2 regions of the Paenibacillus sp. FSL L8-0340 genome follow, and region 2 is predicted to be linked to the other one. Evidence: predicted binding sites of a transcription regulator. Region 2 holds the regulator's gene; the other holds the start of a gene.
The links. The regulator NrdR, encoded in region 2, represses ribonucleotide reductase genes. The targets are predictions, from matches to a motif close to AACACNATATATNGTGTT.

Region 1 (4,215 bases), 1.5 Mb from region 2:
CAGTCCGCCCAGCACCTTCATATAAGAGTCCTTTTCCCGCTCACTGAGCGTGAGCCAGGACATTTTATCATCGGACAATGGAATTTCATCATCCGTCCAGAATTGCATAATGTTCTGATTCCAGAACATCAATGAGAAATCGTCGTCGGGACGGTTCCAGTTAACGGCTTGAATAGCGCTCATAATCGTGCAATCTCCTTTTTTTACGGCAATAGCCTTCCATTTAGATCGAGCAGGTGAGGCATTCCTCGACGGACAGCTTTTTGGTCCGGGTGTAATACAGCGACTTCAGTCCTTTATGTGCTGCATACAGGTAGGAGCGGGCCAGTTCCCTGGTGGATACATCGCTGTTGACATGCAACACGGTCGAGATGCCCTGGTCGATATGAGGCTGAATTTCCGCGATCAGGTCAATGACCTTGAACTGATCCATCTGGTAAGCCGATTTATAGAAGAACACATTGTCCGGCCGCAGGTACGGCATCGGATAGTATGTGGTTGAATTGGCATAAGTCCGGGTCTCAATCTGCTCCACAATCGGCATAACGCTCGAAGTGGCATTCTGGATATAGGAAATACTGGCTGTTGGCGCAATCGCCAGGCGGTAAGCATGGTACAGACCGTTAGACATTACTGCATCCCGCAATTGTTCCCAGTCTGCAGGCGACGGGATATACATATCCCCGAACAGCTCCTGCACTCTTGGTGTAGCCGGACGGTAATCCGTTGTCAGGTAACGCTCAAAATAAACGCCGGTGGCGTAGTCTGATGCCTCGAAGCCATGGAAAGATCTGCCGGTTGCAGCAGCGATCTCCATGCTCTTCTCCAGGGAGTGGAAGTTCATTGTCATGAAGAAGGTCCGGGCAAAGTCGCGGGCTTGCTCGCTTTCATAAGCGATGTTGTTCTTCGCGAGATAGCCGTGAAGATTCATGACGCCTAGACCAACAGAGTGCATCTCTTTGTTCGCTTTAGCTACGCCAGGGGCATTGGAGATACTGGTCATGTCGCTGACGGCAGTCAGGGCGATCATACCTTCATGTACGGATTCACGGATCTTGCCGTGCTCCATCACGTTGACAATATTCAGGGAAGCCAGATTACAGCTTACATCGCGGCGGATGGTATCCTCCTGTCCGTAATCGGCAATCTCGGTGGTCTCCTGGAGCTGGAAGATTTCGGTACAGAGGTTGGACATTTTGATCTGTCCGACATTTTTCAGGGCATGGGCCGCATTGGCGTTGCTCTTGTTCATAATATAAGGGTAGCCGGATTCCAGCTGGATCATGGCAATTTTGGTCAGCATATCGCGTGCACTCATGGCCTTCTTTTTCTTGACACGCGGATCGGCCAGCAGCTTATCGTACATGTCATCCAGATCCATATCGTCGAGATGTGTGCCATAGGCTTTGTACACAGTATATGGGGCAAATACATGCAGCGGTTCATTGTCCTTCGCCAGCTTATAGAAGCGATTCGGTATGATCAGCCCAATGGACAGAGTTTTAAGCCTTGTTTTCTCGTCGGCGTTAATCTTCTTGCTGTCGAGGAATTCCAGGACATCCCAGCCAAAAATGTTATAGTAGGCTGCTCCTGAGCCTTTGCGTTGACCCATTTGATCAGCATAGGAGAAGCCGTCCTCCATGAGCTTGAGCACAGGCATGATGCCCTTGGCTGCATCCTCGACACCCTTGATCGTCTCCCCGCGTGAGCGCAGCTTGGACAGGTTGACTGCCACACCGCCGCCGATCTTGGACAGCTGCATGCAGGTATTGAGTACATAGTTGATCGAATTGAGCGAATCGTCCATTTCGATAAGGAAGCAGGAGACAAGCTCACCGCGCCGGCTTTTACCGGCATTCAGGAAGGTTGGAGTTGCCGGCTGCAGACGCTGCTCCATCATCGAACGGGCAAGCACTCCGGCAGTATCGGCGTTGCCGCGTCCCAGGTGGAGGGCGACTGCCGCCACACGATCCGGGTAGTGCTCCAGATATTGCTTGCGGTCATTGCTTTTTACAGCGTAGTCCATGTAGAACTTCGAAGCTGCCATATAGGAAGGGAAGCTGAAGTTGTAGCTATGGGCGGTCTGGTAGACTTGCTCAACTTCCTCTACGCTGTACTGCCCGTAAAAGTTCTCGTAGAAGTCCTGTTCAATCATGTAATCGACCTTAGCTTTTGTATTTGCAAAAACCAGGCTCCGCCGCTCTACATCCCGCATAAATTCGGCTACTGCCTCAAGGTCTTTGTCCAGTTGAAAGAAGCCGCTCTCGTCCCGCTTCATTAACATGTTATTCAGTTCAATATGCCGCAACCCGGCTCACCTCCTGTTTAATTCGTTCCACATCGCCAAATGTACCCGATAACTCAAATTTACCGATAACCGGCACATTGTACTGGTCTGCAATCAAGTCTGCACTGTTTGCGAACAGCTTGCCCCAGTTCTTATTGCCGCTGGCAGCAATGCCTTTCAGATTGGCATAATTATTCCCCAAGAAAGCAGACACCTTCTCTGGAATCTGTCCAAAGCCGGTGGTATATGTAATTAGCACATAGGGCTCGTCAATCGTCATATGCTCCTCAATCTGCACAGCCGGCAGCTTCAGCTTGCCGATGAAGCGTTTGACGTTTCCTGTTTTTGAATCATACGCGACTAGCATGGTGTCAGTCCCCCTGTAAATATTGAAACTACTCTTAAAATTGTAAAGATTGAATTGCTTAGTTTTAAATACTGAAAAATCATATTAACACTATATTTAGTGTGCGTTGTTTATTTTAATCACTATATGTTGGAAAGTCAATATTGACAAACCGCCTTATTCGTTATAAATCCGTCTAGTAAGCGCTTTGCTAGAGTAGCGGAATCCCATAACTTCAGGCGGTGCAAGCACTTTTCCGCCTCTGAAGTAGCTGACACATTTGTAAGGGGGCTACCCATTACCTTATTATCTGGTCTTTATACGGTCCGTTGACTGAATATTGCTATAATCAATCAAAATATAGCAAGATCCCATGAAAGAATATCAATATTATTATATTTGTGTTTCGATTTGAAGTTGGATCAGATTACAAATACCCCAATAGAGGAGAACCCTAAAGATGGTTACATTATTACTAATGATTATTTATCTCGCATTTATGGGTCTCGGATTGCCAGATGCTTTACTAGGCAGCGCTTGGCCCATTATGCAAGACGATATTGGTGCTACAACGGAAATGGCAGGTTATATATCGTTAATAGTCTCATTCTGTACGGTAATATCGAGTTTATTTGCCAGCAGATTGTTGCACAGATACGGTACGGGGAAGGTAACCTTGTTCAGTATACTCTCTACGACTATTGCTTTGCTTGGATTCTCTATTTCATCAGATTTTATATTTCTAATTCTACTTGCTATTCCTTTGGGCTTAGGAGCAGGTTCCGTGGACGCTGCATTGAGTAACTATGTAGCACTGCATTTCAAAGCCAAGCATATGAACTGGTTGCATTGTTTTTGGGGAATTGGAGCATTTACGGGTCCAATAATAATGTCGTTTTGGCTGAACCGTGATAACAGCTGGCGTGCAGGATACGTTACAGTAGGCTTACTTCTGCTTACTATAGCGATGATATTACTGGCGTCTTTGTCTTTATGGAAGATTTTTGAGAAGGAGAGTATAGAAGAAGGAAGCGACGAAAAGAAATTGATCAGCAACAGAGAGGCTTTACGAATCCCAGGGGTGAAAATATCCATGGTTACCATGCTCTGTTACAATGGATCGGAAGCTGCTGCAGGTCTATGGATGGCATCTTTTTTTATAGGGAATAAAGGGGTTTCACCTGGCACAGCAGCAGCTTTATCTTCCTTATTCTATATTGGAATCATTATTGGAAGAATCATATCTGGATTTCTGTCGACAAACGTATCCAGTAAAAACCTGATAAGATATGGTGGAATCGTGGGCTGTTTTGGACTTTTGATTCTTGTTATGCCAGTCCATTATTGGATTTCTGCAGGTGCCCTATTTATTGTGGGGTTGGGCGGAGCACCAATTTATCCAAGTATTGTTCATTCCACACCGGAACGTTTTGGCAAAATAGCTTCCCCAAGTGTCATTGGACTTGCAATGGCAAGCGCTTATACGGGTTCAACACTTATCCCATCGTTGATGGGGATATTTGCAAGTCAATTGGGAATGATTATGGTTCCTGTTATTCTGCTCATTCTTTTTAGCATCATG
Region 2 (4,215 bases):
AAAATCCCCTGGTTCTACCAAGGAAATATTAATTCCTAGAGGCTTAACTTCTTGACTTAAACTTTCGGAAAAGCCTTCTAAAGCGAACTTAGTGGCATGATAGTATCCGAAACCTGCAAATGCACGTAAACCGCCTAGAGAAGATATATTTAAAATAGTTCCGCTCTTTTGCTCTCTCATAATTGGTAGCACATGATCTATCATGTGCTTGACTCCCCAGAAATTAACAGCAAACATATTTTCAATTTGCTCATCATCAGCATTTTCAACAGGTGAGAAGTAGGCATAACCTGCGTTATTAACAAGAACATCAATTCCGCCAAACTTTTGCTTGGTTGCTTCAACAACACTTTTAATGTGCTGACTGTTTGTGACGTCTAACGGTAAAACCAAAAGATTGTCATTCTCCTGAGCGCCAGGCAGGTAAAGTTCTATGTCTAGCGGATTACGCGATGTTGCTACTACTTTGCACTTTTTAGCTATTAGCTCTAAAACTATGGCTTTCCCTAGTCCAGTCGAAGCTCCCGTAACAAACCATACCTTATTTTCCACCAATCATTATCCTTTCTCTATCAAGCATTTATAAGTTATGATAAATATACAACCTGAGAGTTACTCTCAGTCAAGAGAAAGGAAGCATATCATGTACACCATTAATGAGGTAGCAAATTTCACAGGGTTATCTCCCCATACTGTAAGGTTCTATGCTAAAAAAGAGCTATTTCCAAATATAATCAGAAATCATCAGAATGTACGTCTTTTTTCCTCAAAGGACGTGGAATATGTTGAAATCGTCAAAGCACTGCGCATGACAGGTATGTCGCTTGAGAATATCAAACAATACATCGATTTATGCGAACAGGGTTCAGATACCGTGGAAGAACGCTATAACATCATAAGAGATCAACAATTATTGGCAGAAGATTACCTTCAAGAAGTCACACAACAAATTATGTTGCTACGAAAAAAAGTTAATTATTATCAACAAGCTATTAAAGAGGGTGAAGAAAATATAATTTGGAATCCTCACATATGAAAGTTGAAAGACACAAGTGGTATGAAAAATGGATTGTCCCAACTGTTCATTAAACAAACGTTTTGTGAAATTCTAAGAAGAAATGAACCAGTGGTTTTAAACAGATCTGTGTTCCCCGCTTCTGCTTCATCCTCCCGCTTCCCGAAACAGCAAAGAAACGGCATTTCTGCCGTTTCTTTAGGATGGACTCTCAGGGGCTCGAACCCTGGACAAATAGATTAAGAGTCTACTGCTCTACCAACTGAGCTAAGAGTCCATATGAAATTTGGTGGAGCCAAGGGGGATCGAACCCCTGACCTCATCGCTGCCAGCGATGCGCTCTCCCAGCTGAGCTATGGCCCCATGTGGCTGATTTAGAACTACAACTATGTATTCTAAAATCCGGAGTGAGCTGTTAGCTCCCATCGCTTCGTCATGTTTAAGTTCCGTAGGCGACTTCTATATAATATAAAAAATCGCCTTCGGTGTCAACACTTTTTCAAAAAAAGTTTTTGGGGGTGCAAATTGCTTCTACAACCCCTCAAACTCCTCGGTGTTTTTAGAGAGCAGTCCCTTCAGTTCCTTCATAAACATGTTGATATCCTTGAACTGGCGGTACACGGAGGCGAAGCGGACGTAAGCGACCTCATCGACAGGGTAGAGCTGCTCCATGACCAGCTCGCCAATCTGGCGGCTCTCCACTTCGGCTAAGGCGATGCCACGCAATGACTTCTCCACCTCGGAGACAATAGACTCCAGACGCTCTACGGAGACGGGACGTTTCTCGCAGGCACGGATAAGGCCGCGCAGGATTTTGTCGCGGCTGAATTCTTCGCGGCTGCCGTCTTTTTTGATCACGATCAGCGGAGTTTCTTCAATCATCTCAAAGGTTGTAAACCGCTTGCTGCAGCGCTCACATTCCCGCCTGCGCCGGATGGACTTATTCTCGTTGGCCGGACGCGAGTCAAGCACTTTCGTATTCGTGTGATCGCAGTAAGGGCATTTCATAAGCCTCAAGTCACTTCCTTTTGTATTAATGGTCGCTTTCCGGTCCGGCAATACGCCGGCTACCAGTAGCTCTTTTTTCCAGAAAACACCGTTTATTTGTTGTTATGAATATGCCATGTCCAGCACATAATACTGTTACCAACCGATAGGAGGTGAACAGCAATGAGCCAAAACAACAGCTCCAATAACCTGGTAGCTCCAAATTCACGCGGTGCCTTGGAACAACTGAAATATGAAGTTGCCCAAGAACTAGGTATCACGCTCTCCCCAGATGGATACCAAGGCAATAAAACTTCTTACGAAAACGGTTCGATCGGTGGTTACATCACTAAACGTCTTGTAACCCTGGCTGAGCAATCACTGGCAGGTCAATACAAATAACCTGTCCCCATAAGCTTGCCTAAAGAAGTATTAAACGGCCCTCAAGGCTGTTTAATGCTTCTTTTTCGTACAAATACAGTCTCAGTCTTCTCCCTTAGAACTCGCTGTAAATCTCCGTGTACTGGTCGTAGTAATAAATGACTCGCTGCACATAATGCCGGGTCTCGCCAAACGGGATATCCTTCACGGAAGCCGCTGTACCGTCCCAATTGCCTTTTTCCAGCCAGCTCTTCACTTTCCCGGGGCCTGCGTTATAGGCTGCGATCACAGCGGTACGGTTGCCATCAAACTGGCGGGAAAGTGATGACAAATACCAGGTTCCAAGCTCAATGTTGGCCGATGGCTCCCTCTTCAATTGTTGCAGCGAGACATCCGGAAGCTTGGCCTTTTCAAGTGCCCACTTCGCCGTATCCGGCATCAGCTGCATGAGTCCCAATGCGCCTTTTTTGGACTCCCGGCCGGTCTTATAGTTCGTTTCCACCCGGATGATGGCTGCCACAAGGAACGGGTCCATATCGTAGGTAATACTGTGCTCACGAATTTCTGCTTTATAATAAATCGGATAAAACCAGGACATCCAGTTGGTACTCAAGAACAGGATTGCAGTGAATCCAACGAATAACAGGAGCAGCACTCTTTTTTTACGCAGCCATTTCATCATAGGCCCAGCCTGTCCCACAATACGGCAACCTGCTGCTCAGTCTGGGCAAGAGTACCGCTGTTGTCGATGATGTAGTCCGCTCTGCGGCGCTTCAGTTCAATATCCAACTGGGCATCCAGTCTTCCTTGGGCCTGCTCCAGAGACAGCCCGTTGCGCTCCATCAGCCGGTCCAACTGGACCTCCCGGGGAACATAGACGACCACAATTTGCCCGAAAAGGTTGTCCAGCTCCGATTCATACAGCAGAGGGATATCTACAATAGTCAATCGCTGCGGGTCTTCTTGTTCCATTGTGTTCATACGTTTTTTGATTTCCTGGCGAATCGCCGGATGCGTCAACTGATTCAGTACCTGCAGGGCTTCCGGATCATGAAAAACGATCTCCCCCAGCTTGGTGCGGTTCAGTGTTCCATCCGGCAGCAAGATTCCTTCCCCAAAATGCAGCACAGCTGCAGCCAGCACCGGATGTCCCGGGAGCATGACTTCTCTGGCGATGGCATCAGCGTCCACGAGTCTTGCTCCCTTTTCCACAAACAGTGCGGACACGGTGCTTTTTCCGGAAGCAATGCCTCCGGTTAAGCCCATAATCATGTACTCACCTCATAATAGCTTCATTATTCCCATTGCAATTAACATTAACGCAGGCAGTACAGCAGCATGCTTCATCCAGTAACGACCAGACAGCTTAAGGCCTGTTCTCATGCCCAGCAGCAGAAAGGTTCCGCTGAACAGGGCGATCATAAGCGAGGTGGATACCGGACTGAATCCCAGCAGTGCAGCCCCGAGACCTGCTCCGAAAGCATCCAGCGACAGTGCTATTCCGAGCAGCATCGCTTCCATGGAGGAAATGCTCCCGGAGGCGTCCATATCGGCCGAAGACGGCGTACGGAGAATCTGGATGACCACCCCGAGATGGCGGAGCTCCAGTGAAAAGACTGCCAACTTCTGCGCATCTTTTTCGATCTCACTCACACAATCCGCAGTCGTATCTGCAAGGTCAGCAGTTGCAGCCTTCCCCATGGAAGCCACACCCGGCAGCAGTACCGCTCCTGTCTCCCGCCCTCGCGGATTGTGCTCCTTCTCCTTCTGGATCAACATCTGGACGAGGGACCAGCAGCCCATCAGGACCAGAATAATTGCGCCGATGCTTG

Region 1: nrdI (class Ib ribonucleoside-diphosphate reductase assembly flavoprotein NrdI) is a predicted target of NrdR. The motif match lies at 2,741-2,758, and genes of this name have one in related genera.

What each region holds. Positions count from the first base shown of each region.
Region 1 is NZ_CP151967.1:3,851,599-3,855,813, forward strand. It holds gene nrdF (class 1b ribonucleoside-diphosphate reductase subunit beta) at 1-183, opposite strand, end outside; gene nrdE (class 1b ribonucleoside-diphosphate reductase subunit alpha) at 224-2,308, opposite strand; gene nrdI (class Ib ribonucleoside-diphosphate reductase assembly flavoprotein NrdI) at 2,295-2,654, opposite strand; gene NST07_RS17230 (MFS transporter) at 3,094-4,215, shown strand, end outside.
Region 2 is NZ_CP151967.1:2,354,556-2,358,770, reverse strand. It holds gene NST07_RS10335 (oxidoreductase) at 1-552, opposite strand, end outside; gene NST07_RS10330 (MerR family transcriptional regulator) at 644-1,036, shown strand; tRNA gene NST07_RS10325 (tRNA-Lys) at 1,220-1,292, opposite strand; tRNA gene NST07_RS10320 (tRNA-Ala) at 1,303-1,378, opposite strand; gene nrdR (transcriptional regulator NrdR) at 1,547-2,023, opposite strand; gene NST07_RS10310 (alpha/beta-type small acid-soluble spore protein) at 2,186-2,404, shown strand; gene NST07_RS10305 (lytic transglycosylase domain-containing protein) at 2,499-3,062, opposite strand; gene coaE (dephospho-CoA kinase) at 3,062-3,655, opposite strand; gene NST07_RS10295 (manganese efflux pump) at 3,665-4,215, opposite strand, start outside.